Regions from separate parts of the Streptomyces sp. NPDC088254 genome, predicted to be linked through region 1. Evidence: riboswitches for the same ligand, from Rfam matches in the RefSeq annotation. Region 1 holds a riboswitch; each other region holds the start of a gene.
The links. Region 1 has a riboswitch for cyclic di-AMP ahead of ACIOC0_RS00780 (C40 family peptidase). Riboswitches for the same ligand answer to the same signal wherever they lie in the genome.
Positions count from the first base shown of each region.

Region 2: it holds a riboswitch for cyclic di-AMP, as region 1 does, so the genes downstream of both, ACIOC0_RS27690 (NlpC/P60 family protein) here and ACIOC0_RS00780 (C40 family peptidase) in region 1, are expected to answer to the same signal.
Region 3: it holds a riboswitch for cyclic di-AMP, as region 1 does, so the genes downstream of both, ACIOC0_RS37610 (peptidoglycan DD-metalloendopeptidase family protein) here and ACIOC0_RS00780 (C40 family peptidase) in region 1, are expected to answer to the same signal.
Region 4: it holds a riboswitch for cyclic di-AMP, as region 1 does, so the genes downstream of both, ACIOC0_RS28530 (transglycosylase SLT domain-containing protein) here and ACIOC0_RS00780 (C40 family peptidase) in region 1, are expected to answer to the same signal.

Region 1 is NZ_JBIURQ010000001.1:159,997-165,478, forward strand. It holds gene bioB (biotin synthase BioB) at 1-300, opposite strand, end outside; gene ACIOC0_RS00760 (8-amino-7-oxononanoate synthase) at 449-1,576, shown strand; gene ACIOC0_RS00765 (DUF397 domain-containing protein) at 1,619-1,861, opposite strand; gene ACIOC0_RS00770 (helix-turn-helix domain-containing protein) at 1,871-2,731, opposite strand; gene ACIOC0_RS00775 (ATP-binding protein) at 2,944-3,402, shown strand; gene ACIOC0_RS00780 (C40 family peptidase) at 3,449-3,922, opposite strand; cyclic di-AMP (ydaO/yuaA leader) riboswitch at 3,926-4,117, opposite strand; gene ACIOC0_RS00785 (hypothetical protein) at 4,485-4,790, opposite strand; gene ACIOC0_RS00790 (ATP-dependent Clp protease proteolytic subunit) at 4,798-5,424, opposite strand.
Region 2 is NZ_JBIURQ010000010.1:143,957-149,438, reverse strand. It holds gene ACIOC0_RS27700 (NlpC/P60 family protein) at 1-1,054, opposite strand, end outside; gene ACIOC0_RS27695 (hypothetical protein) at 1,559-1,912, shown strand; gene ACIOC0_RS27690 (NlpC/P60 family protein) at 1,964-3,145, opposite strand; cyclic di-AMP (ydaO/yuaA leader) riboswitch at 3,154-3,329, opposite strand; gene pcrA (DNA helicase PcrA) at 3,599-5,482, shown strand, end outside.
Region 3 is NZ_JBIURQ010000016.1:205,999-211,480, reverse strand. It holds gene ACIOC0_RS37630 (Glu/Leu/Phe/Val dehydrogenase dimerization domain-containing protein) at 1-62, shown strand, start outside; gene ACIOC0_RS37625 (TetR/AcrR family transcriptional regulator) at 153-755, shown strand; gene ACIOC0_RS37620 (SGNH/GDSL hydrolase family protein) at 850-1,635, opposite strand; partial or broken gene ACIOC0_RS37615 (DUF6250 domain-containing protein) at 1,762-2,037, opposite strand; gene ACIOC0_RS37610 (peptidoglycan DD-metalloendopeptidase family protein) at 2,221-3,225, opposite strand; cyclic di-AMP (ydaO/yuaA leader) riboswitch at 3,230-3,388, opposite strand; gene ACIOC0_RS37605 (alpha-galactosidase) at 3,694-5,482, opposite strand, start outside.
Region 4 is NZ_JBIURQ010000010.1:310,151-315,632, reverse strand. It holds gene ACIOC0_RS28540 (GNAT family N-acetyltransferase) at 1-455, opposite strand, end outside; gene ACIOC0_RS28535 (HAD family hydrolase) at 646-1,470, shown strand; gene ACIOC0_RS28530 (transglycosylase SLT domain-containing protein) at 1,553-2,023, opposite strand; cyclic di-AMP (ydaO/yuaA leader) riboswitch at 2,029-2,215, opposite strand; gene ACIOC0_RS28525 (polyprenyl synthetase family protein) at 2,813-3,823, shown strand; gene ACIOC0_RS28520 (outer membrane lipoprotein carrier protein LolA) at 4,122-5,384, shown strand.

The sequences.
Region 1 (5,482 bases):
CCCCGCGGCGGCCGCCTCGGAAGCCTCGTCTGGCTTGAGCCAGGTGTACTTGAGGATCCCGGCCGTGGAGCCCAGCCGCTGGGAGCAGTAGGAGCAGTCCTCGGGGCACAGCCCCGACTTCAGGTTGACGAGGTAGTTGAGCTTCACCCGTCGGCCGAACCAGTGCCGGCGCACCTTGCCGGCCGCGGCCACCACTTCGAGCAGGTCGTCGTCGGAGGTGGCCAGCACGGCCAGCGCTTCCTCGCGGGTCGGCAGCTCGCGCCGAAGCCCCTTGTCCACCAGCGTGTTCAGCAGGTCCATGAGAGCCGATCCTGTCCTACCGACCCGCTCCGGGCCAAGGTAGGGACCGGACAACACACCCGCTTCGACGTGTGGGTATTGCCACACCATGGGGGACCGGCCGGGCCGCTAGTGTCTGTCCGCTACCTACAAAAGACCCGGAGGACCCATGGCGTTCGGCTGGATCGACGAGCAGTCGGAGTCGCGCCGCCGCGCCGGACTCGTACGCACCCTGCGCCCCCGGCCGGCCGACTCCCCGCTGCTCGACCTCGCGAGCAACGACTACCTGGGGCTGGCCCGCCATCCCGAGGTCACCGAGGGCGCGGCGCGTGCCGCCCGGACCTGGGGCGGCGGCTCCACCGGCTCCCGGCTCGTCACCGGCACCACCGAGCTGCACACCGAACTGGAGCGCGAACTCGCCGCGTTCTGCGGCGCCGAGGCGGCGCTCGTCTTCTCCTCCGGCTACGCCGCCAACCTGGCCGCGGTCACCGCGCTGGCACCGCACGGCTCGCTGATCGTCTCCGATGCGGGCAACCACGCCTCGCTCATCGACGGCTGCCGGCTCGCCCGCGGCGTCACCCAGGTCGTCGCGCACGCCGACCCGGACGCCGTGCGCAAGGCGCTCGGCACCCACGACGGCCCGGCCGTCGCCGTCTCCGACACCGTCTTCTCGGTCGACGGCGACGCGGCCCCGCTGGCCGCCCTCGCGCGCGCGTGCCGGGAGCACGGCGCCGGTCTGGTCGTGGACGACGCCCACGGCCTCGGGGTGCTCGGCGACGGCGGCCGGGGCGCCCCGCACGCGGCGGGACTGGCGGGCGCGGACGACGTGGTCGTCACGGTGACGCTGTCCAAGTCGCTGGGCAGTCAGGGCGGGGCCGTGCTCGGTCCCGCGCGCGTGATCGACCACCTGGTCAACGCGGCCCGGACGTTCATCTTCGACACGGGACTCGCCCCGGCGGCGGCGGGAGCGGCCCTGGCGGCCCTGCGGCTGCTGCGCCGGGAACCGGAACGCGCCGCACGCGCGCGTGCGGTCGCGGGTGAGCTGCACGCCCGGCTGACGGCCGCGGGCCTGGAAGCGGTGCGTCCGGACGCCGCGGTCGTCTCCGTGCGGGCCCCGTCCCCGGAGCTGGCTCTGCGCTGGGCGGCCGACTGCCGGACGGCCGGCCTGGCCGTGGGCTGCTTCCGTCCTCCCTCCGTGCCCGACGGCGTCTCACGTCTGAGGCTGACCGCCCGCGCGGACCTCACCGAGCGGCAGATCGAACACGCTGTACGGGTGATCGACGGGACACGGCCGTGAGCGGGTGCGACACGGCCGTGCGCCGGGGAGAAGGGGAAGGAATCAGCGGAACGCGGCGGTGAAGCCCGTCCAGCTCTCGGGGGAGAACAGCAGGGCGGGACCGTCCGGGTCCTTGGAGTCGCGTACGGCGAGCAGGCCGGACCACGGTCCCGAGCGGGGGCGGGCCGTCTCCACGCAGTTGTTGGCCCCCGTGCTGTGGCTGCTGCGCAGCCAGCGCAGACCGTCCGGGCAGCAGAGGTCGGCGAGTTCGGTGCTGGAGGGTACGTGCCGAGGCAGTGCGGTCATGGTGCCTCCTTACACGCCGTCACCTATCGCGGCGATGTATTCCAGGGAGTCCTCGGGCGAAAGCGCGTTCGCCTGAAGGGCGTTGAAGGCCTCCGTGTAGACCCGGAGGTCTTCTTTCCGCTCGAGGTAGAGAGTACTCGTCAAGTGGTCGAGAACAACCACGTCAAGATCAGAAGTGCTCGAAAATGAGAAGACGACGAAGGGGCCGGTGACGCCGATATGTGCCCCGGCAGTGAACGGCAGTACCTGCAGCCTCACTTGGGGAAGCCGAGCCGCCTCCATCAGCCGCTCCAGCTGCCGTGCCATGACCTCGGGACCGCCCACCTCCCGGCGCAGCACCGCCTCGTCCAGCACCGCGTCCAGCTCCAGCGGCGGACGGGCCCGCAGCACCTCCTGCCGGGTCAGCCGCACCTCCACCAGCGTGTCCAGCCGCTCCTCCGGAACTCCCCCCACGGCGGCCCGGGTCACCGCGCGGGCGTACTCCGCCGTCTGGAGCAGGCCCGGGACCACGGTCGTCTCCAGTGTGCGCATCGCGCGGGCCTGGGACTCCAGGCTGATGAAGTCCCGGTAGGTGGGCGGAAGGACACCCCGGTAGGCGTGCCACCAGTGGTCCCTTCCGGCGCCGTCGTCCAGGCCGGCCAACGCGAGCATGACCTCGCGCAGTTGGGGGTCGCCCACGCCGTAGGCGTCGAGGAGTGAGCGCACATCGGCCGGTTTCGCACCGCTGGAGCCGGTCTCGATCCGGCTCACCTTCGACTGGTGCCAGCCCACGAGCCGCGCGGCCTCATCGCTCGTGAGGCCGGCCCCGGTGCGCAACGCCCGCAGTTCCGCGCCCAGTTTCCGGCGGCGCACCGCGGGACCGTGCTGCATGGAGCGCTCCTCACTCCTGGGGGCCGTGCAAATACGCTCTGCCGTAGCAGAGTTCACCGCATCGGGCGACAGATATATGCACTTCTTGGTGGATCGCCGCCCGGGCGTGAGGCGGTGATGGCACTCTGGCGACGAAGCACCAGTCCGGGACCGTACTCGAACCATCCGCACCGTGTCGGACTCCGGTCCCGTGGGAAAGGGACGACGTCGCCATGGCAGACCATCTGGAAGCCTCCCTCACTCTGCCGAGCGACCCCGCTTCGGTGTCCACGGCCCGCGCCTTCGCACTCGACACCCTCGGGGAGTGGGGACTGCCGGCGGACGCGGACGTGTCCGACACCATCCGCCTCATCGTCTCCGAACTGGCCACCAACGCCGTTCAGCACACCTTCGGGCTGTCGCCCACGTTCACGGTGGACCTCGTGCTCGACCGGGACGAGCGCCTGCGCATCGGCGTCACCGACAGCCACCCCCGCTTCCCCAGACGCCTGCCGGCCGCTGTCCAGCAGGACAACGGCCGGGGCATGGTGATCATCCGCTGTCTCACCGCCGAGCACGGCGGCAGACTCCGCGTCCGCCCCACCCGGGAGGGCGGCAAGACGGTGTCGATCGAGCTTCCGTGGGCCCTCCCGGCGGAACCGGTTCCGCCGAGCCCCGCGCCCGCGGCATGACGCGCCGGACAGGCCCTGGCGGCCGGCGGGGGGCCGAAGAGCGGGACTACTTGACCCGGCCGTACCAGACGCTCTTGGTCCAGATCTTCTGGAGCCGCACCACGTCGCCCGTCTTCGGCGAGTGCCAGATCTTGCCGTTCCCGGCATAGATCCCGACGTGGTAGACGTTCGACCCCGAGTGGAAGAACACCAGGTCTCCGGCCTTGCGGCCGGACGCCCCGATGTGGCGCGTCTTGTTGTACTGCTGGGCCGCCGTACGGGGCAGCGTCTTGCCCGCCTTCTTGTACGAGTACATCGTCAGCCCGGAGCAGTCGAACCTGTTCGGGCCGGTGGCACCGTACTTGTACGGGGATCCCTTCTTCGAGGCCGCGACCTGGAGTGCCTTCGACGCCGGCGTGGCGGCCGCGGCGTCGGCGGCGATGCCCGGAACCATGATCGAGCCGCCGACGGCGGCGATGGCGAACGCCGAGGCCGTACCGGCCCGGGCCATGAGCGACGGGACACGATTGAGCGCAGTCATGCGCAACCCTTCGTCAGCCGCCTGTGAAGGATGACCTGTCGGATTCGGGCTGACAAAGTTGCCCGGCCGCTCGCGCGGCTTCACCCCAAGGGCTGCTCGACCCGGCGCCTCCAGTGCGGAGACGACCGTGCCGGCGACCCGTCGTGCTTGGGTCCTCCACTCCTGCCGATGCACTTCTGTCGACCTGTCATCCGAACGGCGGCAGGACTCGGCGTCCGCGCGGATCGCCCCGCCGCTTGTGGCGGGGTCTTGTCGTCAGTCAGGGATCTTGGCCTATCGATGTCCGAAAATCCCAACGGAACCGGGTATTTGTGGGGTTACTCACCACTCACCTGTTCGGGTGAACAAGCTGATGATCGATCAGATGTCCGGCCGCTGTGAGCCTCCGACCAGCACCGGAATCCCTCGCGTCTCCCGCTCGGCGGTCCCGGCGCGCAACCGCAAGGGTCCATAAGGAGCAGCGACAACTCCTCCGAACAGCCGTACGCCATTTGGTCCGTTTCGGCTCCGGGCCGGACGAGGGGCGCGCCGGGCCACCCGTCCGGGTCCGGCGGGCACCCCGTCAGCCGTCCGAGAGCGGCGGCATCGCGACGCGCGCCGCCCTGCGCTCCCCGTCCAGCACGCGCAGCGCCCGCGCGAGCGTCGGCGCGTGCAGTTCGTGCTCGCCCCGCTGGTGCATCAGCGTCAGGGCGTCCCGCAGCGCCACCGCCCGGCCCACGAGCGCCTGGGCCGCGCGCAGCCCACGGTAGGTGTCCCCGTGGCGGGCGGGGTTGATGCGGCCGAGCAGGTCGACCGCCGCCAGGTAACCGTCGATCAGCTCGGCCTCTGCGCGGGTCAGCGCGGGCAGCGGCGGCAGTTCGGGCAGCATCGGCGGCTCACCTCGCGCCCGGGCCGGTCCGGCGGTCCGGCACGATCCCGTCCGCCAGTCCGTACGCCACGGCCTCCCGCGCGTCGAGGATCTGGTCCCGTTCGAGGTCCGCGGCCACCTGCCGCGGGCTGCGCCCGGTGTGCCGTGCGAGCAGCTCCTCCATCAGGGTGCGGGTGCGGATCAGTTCCTCGGCCTGGATCGCCAGGTCGCTGGGCTGCCCCCGCACCGGCTCCGGCAGCGCCGGCTGGCCGAGCACCACCCTGGCCCCCGGCAGCAGGTACCGCTTGCCGGGCGCGCCCGCCGCCAGCAGCACGGCCGCGTGGGCGCCGACCCGGCCGAGGCAGGTGGTCGCCACGTCGCAGCCGACGTACCGGAGCGTGTCGTAGAGGGCCGTCATCGCGCTGAACGAACCGCCGGTGGAATTGAGGTACAGCGAGACGTCGCGATCCGGGTCCCGGTGCTCCAGGTACATGAGCTGGGCCATCACGTCGTTCGCCGCGGTGTCGTCGACCGGCGTCCCCAGCAGGACGATCCGCCCCTCCAGGAGCTTCGAGTAGGGGTCCAGGGTCATGTACCCGGTGCCGGTGCGTTCGGTGAACTCGGGCAGGACGTGGCGGGCGAGCGGTCGGGTCATGGGTGCCCCTCCTTCTGTTCTGTACAGAACGTACAGTATGTACGTGACGTTAGAATGG
Region 2 (5,482 bases), on a different contig from region 1:
AGGGCATCTCGTCGAGGGGGGCCACGCGTACCGGGGCCGAGGGGTTGGGGGCGTGGATCATCTTGCCGTCGCCGACGTAGATGCCGACGTGGGTGATGCCGGAATAGAAGAACACCAGGTCACCGGGGCGCAGTTCGGAACGCGAGACGCGCCGGCCGGCGTCGATCTGCGCGTACGTCGTGCGGGGCAGGGCGACGCCCGCGGAGCGGTAGGAGGCCAGGACGAGCCCCGAGCAGTCGAAGGCGTTCGGACCGGTCGCGCCCCACACATAGGGGCTGCCGAGCTTGGAGTAGGCGTAGGAGACGGCCTCCGCGGCACGCGAGTTGGGCGCCTTGGCCGTGGCGGAGCCGACCGCCGGGAGGGCGTCGCGGGCGCCCGTGGAGCCGCGTGAGGCACGCGGGCCCGTGCCGCCGCCCGTTTCCTTGTCGTCGAACTCGGCCCGGTCACGCGCCGTGAGCCGGGACAGCAGGTCGCGCGCGGCGCCCAGCTTGCCGATGATCGTCTTCTTGTGCCGCCGCAGCTCGGCCTGGCGCTTCTTGAGCGAGGTCAGCTCCACGCGCGCGGCGCCACGCAGTTGCTCGACCTCGCGCACCTGCTCGCGGACCCGGGCGACGGCCCCGGACTGCCGGTCGCCGGCCCGCTCGGCGAAGGCGGCGCCGTCGAGGTAGGCGTCGGGGTCGTCGGAGAGGAAGAGCTGCATCGCGGGATCGAGGCCGCCACCGCGGTACTGGGCGGCAGCCATGTTGCCGAGCGCCTCGCGCGTCGTGTTCAGCCGCAGTTCCCTGCGGGCGGCCTCGTCCTGTAAGCCCTTCAGCCGCCGCTCGGTCGCCGTCGCCTTCTCCTGCGCCCCGTTGTACTTCTCTGTGGCGGCCTCCGCCTCCTGGTACAGCTTGTCGACCTTGGCCTTCACCTGCGCCGGAGTGGCCTGGGGGGCGGCGATGCCGGCCCCTTCGAAAGCCGTCGCGCCCGCCGCGCCGGCGAGGGCGAGGGTGGCCGCCGTTCGAACCGTATGGCCGCCGAGCGAGCGCTGTCTCGGCTTGCGGTGCGCTGCCACGTGGGACTGCACGTCCTTTCGTACGACCGCCTCGTCGGTACGGCCGTCGGGTGGGGCCGGGCGGGGGCCCGTGCCCGCCGTGGGGAGCGGACGGCCGTACGGCCGCGGGGAGCGGCTGACGCGTCCGGCGGCGGCCCGCTCAGGGAAGCGGACGCGCCGCCGGACTTTCGGCGGTGGTGGCCGACTGCCGTCCCTGGTCCGGACGGCGGTGGGGAGCCGGTCACCTGGGGGAGGACGCTAGGCCCGGTGATGTCGGGTCGGTAACGAGATGTACGGAAGTGACACCAGTGGACTGAAAGGTGACCGGACATGGTCGTCGAGCCGGTCCGGAGCCATCGGTTTCGCGCACTTCACTGACCGATCCGGCGCTTTCGGGGCAGATTCCGACGGCGGACTGCTATGCGGCGCATATGTGCGGGACCCGCACGAGGGGGCGGACCGGGTGTGCGCGAGGGGTGGGCCGGTGTCCGGCGGCGACCGCACCGCTGACTAGCATCCGGCTCCATGGACGTACTCATCCACCTCTTCGTCGGCCTGCACATCATCGGCATCGCCGCGCTCCTCGGCGGCTTCCTCACCCAGATGAAGGCGATGGGCCGGGGCACGGCCCGCTTCGTCCCCGCGATGCTGCACGGCGCGGCGACGATGCTGGTCACCGGTGTCGTCCTGGTCGGCCTCAACCAGGCGGACGACCAGGCCGTCAACAACATCAAGATCGGTGTGAAGCTCGCCCTGCTGATCGTGATCCTCGGCCTCGTCTACGTGAAGCGGGACGAGGAGAGCGTGGAGAAGCCGCTGTTCGGGCTGGTCGGCGCGCTGACCGTGGCCAACGTCTTCATCGCGGTGCTCTGGACCTGACGCGGCAGGACAGGGGCCCGGCACACCCGACCGGTGCCCCCGTGCCCCGGCTCAGGCCGGCCGGACCACGCTGTGGATCGCGGACTCCCCGTCGTAGAACACCGACTCCTCGCGCACGTACGTCCCGGGCTTGGGCGCGTGGATCATCATGCCGTTGCCGATGTAGAGACCCACGTGGGTGACGTCGTCGTAGAAGAAGATCAGGTCGCCGGGCCGGGCGTCGGCCACGGAGACCGTCGTGCCGGCGCCGACCTGGTCGTAGGTGGTGCGCGGGAGGGAGACCCCGGCGGCCTTCCAGGCGGCCTTGGTGAGCCCGGAACAGTCGTAGGAATCGGGCCCCGTGGCCCCCCAGACGTACGGCTTGCCGATCTGCGCGCGGGCGTAGGCGAGCGCCTTCGCCGCCTTGGTGCCGTAGGAGGCGTCGGCGGCCGGGGACGAGGATGACGAAGAGGGCGACGAGGGCGCGGACGGCGCGTCCGACCCGGAGGAGCCGGCGCTCCTCTCCCGTTCCGCCGCCCGCTCCGCCGCCTGCTGCCGCGCCAGCTCCGCCGCCTTGCGCGCGGCCTCCTGCTGCTTGCGCTTCTCGATCTCGGCGAGCCGCGCCCTCTCCTGCGAGGTCAGCCGCGACAGCAGCACGCGCGCGTCGCTGAGCTTCTTCTGGACGGTGGCCTTGGCGGTCTTCAGGTCGTTCTGTGAGGCGGTGAGCGTCTGAAGGCTCTGGGACGCCTCCTGCCGCTTCTTCATCGTCGCCGACTGCTCGGTGACGTAGGCGTCGACCGACTCCTTCTGGCGGCTGGTCAGCCGGTCCATCAGCTGCGTCCGGTCGAAGTAGTCCTGCGGGGTGTCCGCGAGCAGGAAGGTCGCGGTGTCGGGCGCGGAGGCGCCGGTGCGGTACTGGGCGGCGGCGAAGGAACCCAGCTCCTCGCGCGCCTCGTTGAGCTTCTCGGTGCGCCGGGCGACGTCGTCGAGGAGGCCGTCCACGCGCGTGCGTTGCTGGGCCGTCCTCTCCTTGGCGGCGTTGTACTTCTCGGTCGCCGACTCCGCCTGCCGGTAGAGGTCGCCGACCTTCTTCTCGACCTCCTCCAGACTCGGCTTGCCGTCGGCGGAAGGCGTGGCCTGAGCCGTCTGCGAGAGCAGCGCCACGGAGGCGAGGGCGGCGGTGGCGAGGGCGGGGGTGCGTATGCCCGCTACGCGCGTGCCCGGGGAGCGTGGCTTGCGGTGCTGCGACGCCAAGGGAGGCGACTCCTTCCGTGCTCCGCCTACCGGGTCAGCTGTCGGGTTCGGGCGGGTGCTTCGGAAGGGTTGCCCTACGGCCGCGCCCTTGCGGGGGGCGGGCGGCCGATTCACCCCAAGGTCTCGGTGGGTCCCCGGCTCCGGCTGCCGCGAGGGCGCGCGCCGGACTCGGCGGAGGCCGCGCGGTCCGGCGGGGTTCGCCGGTGGGGGGGCGTACGGCCTTCCGGGCACGGTAGCCAACTGCTGTGACCCCTGTGAAGGTTGAGGGGTGATATGCCCCGATACATTTCCGTGACTCTCGGTCAGGTCTCTGGCGTTCTGTGACTGATGTGGAGGATAGATGTTCTTTCTCATGTTCTGGGCAGATTGATCCTGCATGTCCATGCCCGCCGGGTGGTGATGTTCCCGGGACGGCGGCGGGTTGTCGGTGCGGCACCCTAGACTCGGAGAGCGATGAGCAGCCTCTTTGACGACAGCTTCCTGGCGGACCTCCAGGCCCCGCGCGGCCACGAGGAGGAGCCCCCGCCTCCGCCCGAGGACGATCACACTCCGGAGTCGGTTCCGGACGATCTGTTCGGCGGGAAGTTCGACGTGCCCCCGGACCGGGACGCCCACTACCGCGACGGCGCCCCCCGCCCGGTCATCGACGCCGCCGCGCTCCTGGAGGGGCTCAACGACAACCAGCGCGCCGCCGTCGTCCACGCCGGCGCGCCGCTGCTCATCGTCGCCGGGGCGGGCTCCGGCAAGACGCGCGTGCTGACCCACCGCATCGCCCACCTTCTCGCCGAGCGGGACGTCCACCCCGGGCAGATCCTCGCGATCACCTTCACCAACAAGGCCGCGGGCGAGATGAAGGAGCGCGTCGAGCAGCTCGTCGGCCCGCGCGCGAACGCGATGTGGGTGATGACGTTCCACAGCGCGTGCGTGCGCATCCTGCGCCGTGAGAGCAAGAAGCTCGGCTTCACCTCGTCGTTCTCGATCTACGACGCCGCCGACTCCAAGCGTCTGATGGCCCTGGTCTGCCGCGACCTGGACCTCGACCCCAAGCGCTACCCGCCCAAGTCCTTCAGCGCCAAGATCAGCAACCTGAAGAACGAGCTGGTCGACGAGGAGGACTTCGCCGCCCAGGCCGCCGACGGCTTCGAGAAGACGCTCGCCCAGGCCTACGCGATGTACCAGTCGCGGCTGCGCGAGGCGAACGCCCTCGACTTCGACGACCTGATCATGACGACGGTCAACCTGCTCCGCGCGTTCCCCGACGTCGCCGAGCACTACCGCCGCCGCTTCCGGCACGTCCTGGTCGACGAGTACCAGGACACCAACCACGCCCAGTACGCCCTGGTCCGCGAGCTGGTCGGCACCCCCGAGCACCCCGTCGACGTGCCGCCGAGCACGTACGACGTGCCGCCGGCCGAGCTGTGCGTCGTGGGCGACGCCGACCAGTCGATCTACGCCTTCCGCGGGGCGACCATCCGCAACATCCTCCAGTTCGAGGAGGACTACCCGGACGCGACGACGATCCTGCTGGAGCAGAACTACCGCTCCACCCAGACGATCCTGTCCGCCGCCAACGCGGTCATCGAGCGCAACGAGTCCCGCCGCCCCAAGAACCTGTGGACCAACGCGGGTGAGGGCGCGCGCATCACCGGCTACGTCGCCGACACCGAGCACGACGAGGCGCAGTTCGTCGCCGACGAGATAGACCGCCTCACCGACGCGGGCGACGCGAAGGCCAAGGACGTCGCCGTCTTCTACCGCACCAACGCGCAGTCCCGTGTCTTCGAAGAGGTCTTCATCCGCGTCGGCCTGCCCTACAAGGTCGTCGGCGGCGTCCGCTTCTACGAGCGCAAGGAGGTCCGGGACGTCCTGGCCTACCTGCGGGTCCTCGCCAACCCGGAGGACTCGGTGCCGCTGCGCCGCATCCTCAACGTGCCCAAGCGCGGCATCGGCGAGCGCGCCGAGGCCATGATCGACGCCCTGTCCCAGCGCGAGAAGATCAGCTTCCCGCAGGCCCTGAAGCGCGTCGACGAGGCCTACGGCATGGCCGCGCGGTCGACCAACGCCGTGAAGCGGTTCAACGTGCTGATGGACGAACTGCGCACCATCGTCGAGTCGGGCGCGGGACCGGCCACGGTGCTGGAGGCGGTCCTCGAACGCACCGGGTACCTGGCCGAGTTGCAGGCCTCCACCGACCCGCAGGACGAGACTCGCATCGAGAACCTCCAGGAACTCGCGGCCGTGGCCCTGGAGTTCGAGCAGGAGTCGGGGGAGAGCGAGACGCCCGCCTCGCTCGCCGAGTTCCTGGAGCGGGTCGCGCTCGTCGCCGACTCCGACCAG
Region 3 (5,482 bases), on a different contig from region 1:
CCCACGCCCTCGCCGCCCAGCGCCTGCCGGCGATCACGCGACGGTTCGGCGATCACCGCTGAGGCGGGGCGCACCGGGTGACGGCGCGGGCGTGTGCAAAGAGGGCTGTGAGCACGTCGGTGCAGGTCGCGGGGGGTGTGTAGGGTTGCCGCGTGGCGAGAGTCCGGTTGAGCGTGGCCGAGCGGCGTGAGGAGCTGCTGCGGGCGGCCATCGAGCAGATCGAGGCGCGGGGCGTCGCGGCGGTCAGGATCGCCGATGTGGCCGCGTCGCTCGGGGTGAGCAACGCGCTGGTGCTCTACCACTTCGAGACCAAGGAGAAGCTGGTCGCCGCCGCCTTCGCGCACGCCGCCCAGGACGATCTGGCCCGGCTGCGCAAGCTGCTGGGCCGACGGGCCCCGGCCCTGGCCCGGCTGCGGTCGGCCGTGCGCTGGTACGCGCCCACGGGCCAGGCCAAGGGCTGGCGGCTGTGGATCGAGGGCTGGGCGGTGTCGCTGCGCGAGCCCGCGCTGCGGGAGGTCGCGCGTGATCTCGACCGGCAATGGAAGGCGGCGCTGGCCGAGGTGATCGCCGAGGGGGTGGCCGCGGGCGAGTTCCGCTGCCCCGACCCGGCCGGCGCCGCCCTGCGCCTGACGGCCCTGCTCGACGGTCTCGCGGTACAGCTGACGTCCTACCAGGGCGGGGTGTCCCGGGCGAAGGCCCACGACTGGGTCGAGGAGACGCTCACCCGGGAACTCGGTCTGCCGACGGGGAGTTGAGCAGCAGGCAGCGTCCGGGTGGACGCGCCCGCGCACGGCCGGCCGCGCGGAGGGGCCGCTCGCGCCGACGCGGTCCCTCCGCGCGGACGGCCTCTCACGCCACCGACTGGATCCACATCTTGATGTCGTCCGGCGACAACGCGCCCTTGGCCGTGACGTGGTCCCCGGAGGACTCCCCGCGCAGCCTGCGGCCGATCCACGGCACGAGGTACTCGCGCGCCCAGTGCACGTCGTCGCGGCGGACGTCGAGGGCGCCGCGCGGCGGCAGCGGCGGCCAGGGCTGCTCCGGGTCGGCCGGGATCTCCAGGCCGAGCACCTGGCCGGCGCGCAGCGCCACGCGCGTGTGCCCCTCCGGGGAGAGGTGGAGCCGGTCGTGGTCCCAGGCCCGCCGGTCCTGCACGGACTTCAGCGACCACAGGTCCAGCACCGGACAGCCGTAGCGGTCGGCGATGGCGCGGACGTGCCCGTTGTAGGTGGCGATCTTGCCGCGCAGGTGCTTGAGGACGGGGACGCCTCGGGTGTCGAACCCGGTCGTCACCATGACCGTGCCGCACACCGCGGTGAGTTGGGCGATCGCCCGCTCGAACCGCTCGGCGACCTCGTCGGGGTCGGTGCCGGGACGGAGGATGTCGTTGCCGCCCGCGCAGAAGGAGACGAGGTCGGGCGCGAGTTCGACGGCCCTCGGCAACTGGTCGGCCATGATCTGGTCGAGCAGCTTGCCGCGCACCGCGAGGTTCGCGTACCGGAAGTCGCCCTCCGGCCGCCGGTCCGCGAGCAGTACCGCGAACCGGTCGGCCCAGCCGACGAACGCCCCGTCGGGCCCGGGGTCGCCGACGCCCTCGGTGAAGCTGTCCCCCACCGCCACGTACGACCCGATCACTGATCTGCTGTCACTCTTCGAATCGTCTGCCACAGCAGTGCATGATTCACCGTCGAATGTGACCTACGCGACCGTAGGCAAGGGTTGACTGGCGGTGAGAAAGGACACCCTTAAAGAATTTGCCAATCAAGGAATAAGGGACCACACGCGGAAGTCGTTGATGCGGAAGCGGCTCCACGTGGTGCGGAACGCGAAGTGCCCGCTGATGCAGGGCTCGGGGTCGGTGTGGTCGAACACGAGCGGTCCGTTGTTCCGCCACCGGACGGTGGAGCCGTCGGACACGATGCGGACGTGGTTCGGCTCGCCCGCGACGAGCAGCGGCTCGGTGCAGTCGTGCAGCAGCGGCCGCTCCCCCGGCCGGCCGACGTAACGGCGCATCCGGGTCGTGGTGTTGGAGTTGGAGGCCGTCTTGGGGAACGGCTCCTTCGTGACGCGCGGAGTACGGCGGACGGCACGGAAAGCGCTTGCCGGGCGAGAGGCGGAGCTCGCCGTGCCCTCGCCCCGCCACCGCTGTCGACACCCCGGGAGCCCCGCCACGAGACCGCAACACGACGATCACGGACTCGTGGCGGCCACGGGGGCCCGTCAGCCGACGGAGACGCCGCGCGCGCGGAGGTAGGCGACCGGGTCGACGTCGGAGCCGTAGTCCGGCGTGGTGCGGATCTCGAAGTGCAGGTGCGGTCCGGTCACGTTGCCGGTCGAGCCGGAGAGGCCGACCTGCTGGCCGGGGAAGACGCTCTGGCCGGCCGAGACGGAGAGCGCGGAGAGGTGGGCGTACTGGGCGTAGTAGCCGTCGGCGAGCCGGATGACGACCTGGTTGCCGTACGCGCCGCCCCAGCCCGCGGAGACGACCGTACCCGCGCCGACGGCCTTGAGCGAGGTGCCGGTCGGGACGACGAAGTCGACGCCGGTGTGGTAGCCGCTGGACCACATGCTGCCGGACATCCGGTACGGGGTGCCGACGGATGCGTTGGACACGGGGAGGCTGAAGCCGGAGACGTTGCCGCCGCCGCGGGTGGTCTGCCCGGCCGACGTCTTCGTGGCGGACCTCGAAGAGTGCGAGGACTTCGAGGAGTGCGAGGACTTCGAAGAGTGGGAGGACTTGGGGGCGGACGACTTGGAGGAGTGCGCGGAGCGCGAGCCCTTCGACGCCGTGTCACCGGAACCGGCGGCGCCCGCGGAACCGGCCGCCGCCCGCTTGCCGATCGACAGCTTCAGGCCGGGGTGGATGAGCGAGGGGTCCTCGCCGACGGCCTCGCGGTTGTCGGCGTACAGCTTCTGCCAGCCGCCGCGCACGTGCTGCTCGTCCGCGATCCTGGAGAGGTAGTCGCCGGACCGGACCGTGTAGGTCGTGGTGTTCGCCGCGGCCGGGGCCTCGGCCGCGGCGGAGCGCTGCGCGACCGGGACGGTCTGCACGGGCTTGTCCGAGACGGAGGAGACGGACTGGGCCGCCGACTGGGCGGGAGCCGCGTGGGCGCCGGCGGCGCCGATGAGCGGGAGGGCGAGAGCCGCGCCGCCGGTGCCGGCGGCGGCGATGGAACGGCTGAAGCGCGGAGCCTTGGGACGGCGGTGCTTACCCTTCGCGGGCATGGCGGGTTCCTCTCCGGCGCCTGCGAGGTGAGCTGTCGGGTGCGGGCTGGAGATGCCCGGCCGCGCCGGAGCGCGGCTTTACCCCAAGCCTGTTCCGGAGACCGGAACAGGCGGTCTTGCCTGTGGGTCCCCCGCTCCTGCCGTGGACGGGTGAGTGTCTGCGGGTTCCGGTCGGCGGCAGGATTCGGCGTCCGTCCGGATTGGCGTGAAACCTAAGCGACCCGGACACGCGACGACAAGCGACACGTGCCCCGGTGACGTCCGCGTCGTGATCCGCTGCGCCGTGCTCCCGTCACACTCCGTGCACCAGGTGACGCATTCTGCGGGAAACACTCATGAAAACTCCACGAATTACGTGAACATGGCTAATGACGCACGGTCACGAATATGACGCTGCTCACGCCGCACCGCTCAGCGGCCCTTATTCCAGACCGAGTTGAATGAAGGGCATCAATTCGGGCAGAGCGCTCAGATACGGCACAGACGGACAACCGTCGCATCGAGGTCACCGCGCAGTCCCGTGCGCAACCCGTGATGCAACAGCACCGCCCCCCGGTGCACTTCGCCCGTTTCGAGGCATTCGTACGACGCCTTCGGGTCGAGGCTGCGCAACCGTACCGCCGGCGCCGGCTCGCCGTAGCGCTGCGACTGGAGCCAGGCGAGGACGACGCTCTCGCCCCCGCGCACGTACTGCACCGCGCTCAGGCCGCCCTCGGGGGCGCGCAGCCGATGGAGGTCGCCGTGCTGGACGAGGGGCCGGATCTCCTTGTAGAGATCCACCCAGCGCCGGGCCTCGGCGAGTTCCTCCTCGGTCCACTCGGACAGGTCGCCGCCGACGCCGAGCACTCCCGCCATCGCGCTGACGAACCGGAACCGCAGCGAGCTGACGCGGCCGTTGAGCTGGGTGTTGGGACTGTCGGTGACCCAGGCGGCCATCACCCGCGCGGGGTGGATCTGACTGAAACCGTGCTGGATGGCGAGTCGGTCCAGCGGGTCGGTGTTGTCGGAGGTCCACACCTGGTCGGTACGGCTCATGATCCCGAGGTCGATCCGCCCGCCACCGCCCGAGCAGGACTCGAAGGCGACACCGGGGTGCGCCTCCCGCAACCGGTCCAACAGAGCGTACAGGCCGCGCACATGGTCCACCCAGAGCCGCTGCGGATACGGGTCGTCCGGCCAGCCGGCATCGGTGAAGCAGCGGTTGAAGTCCCACTTGACGTAGTCGATCGGGGCACTGGACAGCAGGGTGTCGAGCCGCTGCCAGAGGTACTCCCGGACGTCCTCGCGGGCGAGGTTGAGGACCAGTTGGTTGCGCAGTTCCGTGCGCCTGCGTCCCGGCTGGAACTGCACCCAGTCGGGGTGCGCCCGGTACAGGTCGCTGTCCGGGTTGACCATCTCGGGCTCGACCCAGATGCCGAACTGCATGCCGAGCGCGTGCACGTACTCGGCGAGCGGCTTCAGGCCCTTGGGGAAGCGGTCGGGGTTGGGCGTCCAGTCACCGAGCCCCGCGTGGTCGCCGGTGCGCGCGCCGAACCAGCCGTCGTCGACCACGAACAGCTCGACGCCGACGGCCGCGGCGCGGCGGGCGAGGGTGGCCTGCTGCTCCTCGGAGATGTCGAAGTAGGTGGCCTCCCAGGAGTTGAACAGCACCGGCCGGTCGCGCTCGGCGTCGGGGATCACGTGGGCGCGCTGGTAGGCGTGCCAGGCGCGGCTGGCGCCCCCGAAACCCTCGTCGGTCCACAAGCCGGCGAAGACGGGCGTGGTGAAGTCCTCGCCTGGCGCGAGCAGCGTCAGGCCCGAGTCGTCGTGGCCGGCGCCGCCGGTGATCTGCACGCGGGCGTCGGGCAGTTGGGCGACGGAGATCCGCCAGGACCCGGACCAGCCCAGGGCGCAGCCGTAGACCTCGCCGCGCTCCTCGGTGGCGTCGGCGTCCAGGGCGACCCAGGGCAGGTGCTGGTGGCTGGTGTGGCCGCGACGGCTGCCGATGACCTTCTCGCCGTAGGTGAGGGGCGCGCGGGTGAGGCGGGACTCCGCGGCCCAGCGGCCGTGCAGCTGGGACAGCCGCCAGCCGTCGCGGTCGGGGATCGTCCAGACGGCGGAGTCGGCGCGCAGCAGCTCCAGTGGCTCGTCGCCCTGCCCGCCCTCGTGGCGAAGGGTCGTCCAGCGCTCCACGACGTCGCCGCGCATCCGGTAGTGCAGGGTGACGGCCAGTCGGCCGTCGCGGAAGCGCAGCCGCAGCTCGTCGCCCTCCTCGCCG
Region 4 (5,482 bases), on a different contig from region 1:
AACTTGGGCGACTGTGCGCGCAGGACGGACTCGTAGGTCTCGTACCCCTTCTCCACGTCGATGACGTAGGAGGCGTACTCGGCTGCCGCGTACCGCGTGAACAGGTTCTGCTCCGCCTCCAGGTTGTCGAAGGCGAAGCTCGACAGGGAGCAGGCGCACATCAGTTCGGCCGCGTCGAGCCGGAGCCCCGGGCTCAGTACGGCCCCCTGCGCGTCGCAGACGCCGTACGCGAGGGCCTGCCCCCGTCCCAGCGGGCCCCGCTCGTGGGGCAGGAAGCCGACCGGTTCGCGCCCCTCGTACACCACCGCCACGCGCGTGCGCGGGCGCACGCGCCCCACGGCGTCGGCGAACTCGGGTTCCATGAAGGGGTTCCGTGGAGCGGCCGACGCCGCGCGCAGCACGCGCCACCGCTCCCGTTCCCCCTCGCCGAGATCCTCCGGATCCAGCACACGAATACGTCCACTGTTCAACCTGACCCCCCGATCAAGTCCCCCGGACACTGTGGACGGTACCGCTCCAGACGGTACGAGCGGTAGGTAGCGGACCATGTTGTTGCCAACCGGTGCAGAACCGCCCTTTCCCTCCCTGTGGGAGCGGTTGCATCGGCGGTGAGTTGAGGGTGTCCGGGATCCGTATTCTCTGGTCATGGCCGCACCTCACGCATATGCCGCGCGCTCCGCGTACGCCCTCATCGCCACCGACCTGGACGGAACGCTGCTCCGCGACGACGACACGTTCTCCGACCGGTCGCTCGACGCGCTCGCACGGGTCGCGGCCGCCGGCGCCCGTCACCTCGTGGTGACCGGCCGTCCGGCGCCACGGGTGCGGCCGCTGCTGCGGATCCTGCGGAGCAGGGGGCTCGCGGTGTGCGGACAGGGCGCGCAGGTGTACGACATCGCGGCGGACCGCCTGCTGTGGTCGGTCACCCTGGACCGGGAGCTGGCCGAGGTGGCCCTGGGCAAGATCGAGGCCGAGGTCGGTCAGGTGTACGCGGCCGTCGACCAGAACGGCGTCGACGGGCTGACCCTCATCGAGCCGGGCTACCGGATGCCGCACCCGACCCTGCCGGCCCTGCGGGTCGGCTCGCGGGAGGACCTGTGGTGCGAGCCGATCAGCAAGGTGCTGCTGCGCCATCCCACCCTGTCGGACGACGAGTTGGCGGCGACGGCCCGCTCGGTGGTCGGTTCGCTCGCCACCGTCACCATGTCGGGGCCGGGCACGGTGGAACTCCAGCCGTCCGGCGTCACCAAGGCGACGGGACTCGCCCTGGCCGCCGAGCACCTCGGTCTGCGGCCTCAGGACACGCTCGCCTTCGGCGACATGCCCAACGACATCCCCATGTTCGACTGGGCGGCGTGTGGCGTGGCGATGGCCAACGCCCATCCCGAGCTCAAGGCGGTGGCCGACGAGGTGACGGCGTCGAACGAGGACGACGGCGTGGCCGTCGTCCTCGAACGACTCTTCCCCTAGGCGCACGGGCCCTACGGGGCTACGGGCCCTACGTGTCCACGGAGCTCCGGGTACTGCGGGTCTCCGGGCCCTAGGGGTACGTCTAGTACGCGCCGAAGACGTTGTCGATGGAGCCGTACCGGGCCGCCGCGTAGTTGCAGGCGGCGGTGATGTTGGCGACCGGGTCGTAGGGGTCGTACGCGGTGCCGGCGACGTGGTACGCGGCGAAGGTCGGGTCGATGACCTGGAGCAGCCCCTTGGACGGGGTGCCCTTGGCCGCGTTGGAGTCCCACAGGTTGATGGCGTTCGGGTTGCCCGAGGACTCGCGGATGATGTTGCGGTAGATGCCGTGATAGGTGCCCGGGATCTTCTTCTCGGCCATGATGGCGAGCGACTGGCGGATCCACCCGTCCAGGTTGTTGGGGTAGCCGGCGAGCGTGGTCTCGGGGACGGCGGTGGTGGCGGCCGAGGCGGTGCTCGCTCCGGCGATGGGGAGGGCGAGAGCGGCGACGCCGGCGCAGGCGACTGCGATGGCGCGGGTGAAGCGGCGGCGGTGCTGAGTGGCAGCGGACATGGGGGCGTTCCTCTCCGGCGCCTGCGGGGTGAGCTGTCGGGTTCGGGCGGGAGCTGCCCGGTCGGCGCCGTGGGGTACGGCGACACGACTTCACCCCGAGCCGGCCCGGTACGTGCGTGACGTACTCCGGTCCGGCGTTCTGCCTGGGTCCCCCGCTCCTGCCGTGCGCGAGTGGTTCGTCGATGGGAGTCGCCGGACGGCGGCAGGATGAGGCGTCTGTCCGGCTGGCCGGGAACGTATGCGAGAGCACATGTCCGAAACAAGTGTCGGAATCACGGAAAACCCCTATTGACCTTGGTCTGGTGTTTATGGGGCGCTTGATCCTTTGCATTCGGCAAGCGTCAACTCGCGTGACGCGCTGGGGGATCCGGGGGTCGGCGGATTCCTGCACCTCCGAGGGGAAAGTGAGCCAACTCACCCGCGATGACAAGACCGACTAAAACGGACATCAAGTTCCAAGTCGCTTTTAAAAGGGCGTGAGCGAAATCCGATGGAATTCACGGAGCGGAATGTCTGATTTGCTGCTCAGGTTCCGATTTATTTAGTGAGCGTCGTGAGATTCGGCACACCGGGGGACGTCGTCGGCCGACGGGGTGGAGGGGAGGTTTCCGGGGTACCGGCGCTTCGCGAGCCGGACGCGGCCTCTCCCGGTCGGGCGACGTGGGGCCGGGGGGCGTGGGGGCTTATCGGTGATCGAAACATGACCGGATACGCTGACTTGAGTGATGTCGGCGACCTATCGACAAACCGTGTGAGCGCCAGCGGACACCAGCAGACAGGAGACCCCTCGTGACCGTCGTCGGGCCGTTTGGGCTGAGCGTGCGGGACCAGGCTCTGGAAGCCGATGTCCAGGCCGGATTGGCGGCTGTCGAGGAAGGCCTGTTCGAGGCCACCAAGAGTGCGGTCCCCTTCATCACCGAGGCCGCGCAGCATCTGGTGAAGGCGGGCGGGAAGCGGTTCCGGCCGCTGCTGGTGATGCTGTCGGCGCAGTTCGGGGACCGGCACGCGCCGGGCATCGTGCCGTCCGCCGTGGTGGTCGAGCTGACCCACCTGGCCACGCTCTACCACGACGACGTGATGGACGAGGCCGAGGTGCGGCGCGGGGTGTCCAGCGCGAACACACGGTGGGGCAACTCGGTCGCGGTGCTCACCGGCGACTTCCTCTTCGCCCGCGCCTCCCACATCCTCGCCGACCTCGGGCCCGAGGCGGTCCGGGTGCAGGCGGAGGCGTTCGAACGGCTGGTCACCGGCCAGATCCTGGAGACGGCCGGTCCGACGGACGGCCGGGACCCGGTCGAGCACTACCTCGACGTGCTGGGCGGCAAGACCGGCTCGCTGGTCGCGGTGGCGTGCCGCTTCGGCGCGATGATGTCCGGCGCAGACGAGACGGTCGTCGACGTGCTCACCCAGTACGGGGAGCGGCTCGGGGTCGCCTTCCAGCTCGCGGACGACGTCCTGGACATCGCCTCGGACTCGCGCGAGTCGGGCAAGACGCCCGGGACGGACCTGCGGGAGGGCATCCCCACGCTGCCGGTGCTGCGGCTGCGGGAGCGCGCGGAGCGGCTGTCGCTGCCGGAGGACATCGCGCTGTGCGAACTGCTCGACTCCGACCTCAGCGACGACGCGCGGCACGCGGAGGCGCTGGCCGCCCTGCGGGCCCACCCGGCGCTGGAGCAGGCCCGCGCGGACACCGTGCGGTACGCCAAGGAGGCGCGGGCCGCGCTGGCGCCGCTGCGGGAGTGCGAGGCGAAGCGGGCGCTGCTGGAGCTGTGCGACGCGGTGGTGCACCGGGCGGGGTGACGCCCCGCCACTGAAGGGCGCGTGCCTTCACCCCTGAGCGACCCCCTGGGAATCTCCTTCACCCCGTCAGGTCACCCTGCGCCCCCTACGGGTCCCCCCACCCGCTCAACCCCCGTGTCATACCGCAGGCGTACGCGTAGTTGCGCCCTCGGGTTGACGTATCCAGGCGGGTTGTTTGGTCATATGGAAACCACGGAAATCACCACCGCTCACCGATTCGGGTGAGAATGGCGGCTTGTGGTGGGGACCGTCGCACCCGAGATGACCAGCCGCCGCCGACGACGGAGGTAAGGCACACATGGCACCGTTCGCATCCGACGACCGCACGCACGCCGGGGAGGCCGACGACCTGCCCGTCGGACGACGCAAGGCCGTGCGGTACGTCGTCCCGGTCACCGTGGTGGGCGTCGCGGCGGCGACGATCGGGCTCGTCCCGGCGCTCGCCGACTCGGGCGACCCCGACCTGCCGAGGATCACCGCCCAGCAGCTCATCCAGAAGATCGCCGCCTCGGACGTCCAGCAGCTGTCCGGCACCGTGAAGATCACCACCGACCTCGGCCTGCCCGACCTGGGCGGACTGGAGAGCGGGCTGCTCTCCGGTGCCGCGGGCAAGAAGGGTGACGGGTCGTCCGCCGACCCGTCCGCCAAGCTCACCGAACTCGCCGCCGGCACGCACACCCTGCGGGTCGCCGCCGGCGGGCCCGACCGGCAGAAGCTGTCGCTGCTGGAGAACGCCGCCGAGTACAGCGTCATCCACAACGGCAAGGACGTGTGGGGGTACGACAGCGCCTCCAATCAGGTCTACCACTCCACCTCCGAGGAGGGCCGCGACGGTCACGAGGCGGCTCCCGCCACGCCCAAGGACTTCGCCGACGAGGCCCTGAAGGCCGTCGACGACACCACCTCCGTGACCGTGGACGGCACCGTGCGGGTCGCCGGCCGGGACGCCTACAAGCTGCTCGTGAAGCCGAAGCAGTCCGGCTCGACCGTCGGCGCGGTCAGCGTGGCCGTGGACGCGAAGACGGGGCTGCCGCTGAAGTTCACGCTCACCCCCGCCGCGGGCGGCGCCGCCGTCGTGGACGTCGGCTTCACCCAGGTGACGTTCGCCAGGCCCGCCGCCTCCACCTTCGACTTCACGCCGCCGAAGGGCGCGAAGGTCACCGAGGGCGACGAGGACGGCCCGGCCGGACTCGGGGACAAGGCTCCCGGGCAGCCGGGCAGGGCCCCGGGGCACGAGGGCGGGAGGCCCGGTCTGCCGGGCAAGGCTCCCGAGGAGGGACTCGGCCGGGACCTCGACGGCCTGAACGTCCTCGGCGAGGGCTGGACCTCGATCGCCACCTTCGACACCGGCGGCGAGGGCGTGCCCTCCGGCAAGACCCCCGAGGCGGGCGCCTTCGGCGGCTTCCTGGACTCCTTCGGCGACAAGGTCACCGGAAAGTTCGGCTCCGGCACCGTCTTCTCCACCCGGCTGATCAACGCCCTCGTCACGGACGACGGCAAGGTCTACGTCGGCGCCGTCACCAAGGACGCCCTCGTCAAGGCGGCGGACGCCGGACGGTGAGAAGCCGGGCGGTGAGAAGCCGGGCGGTGAGAAGTCGTGCGGTGAGAAGCCGGCCGTGAGAACGGCCTGAGTACGCTGACGGGAACCGACGATCGGGG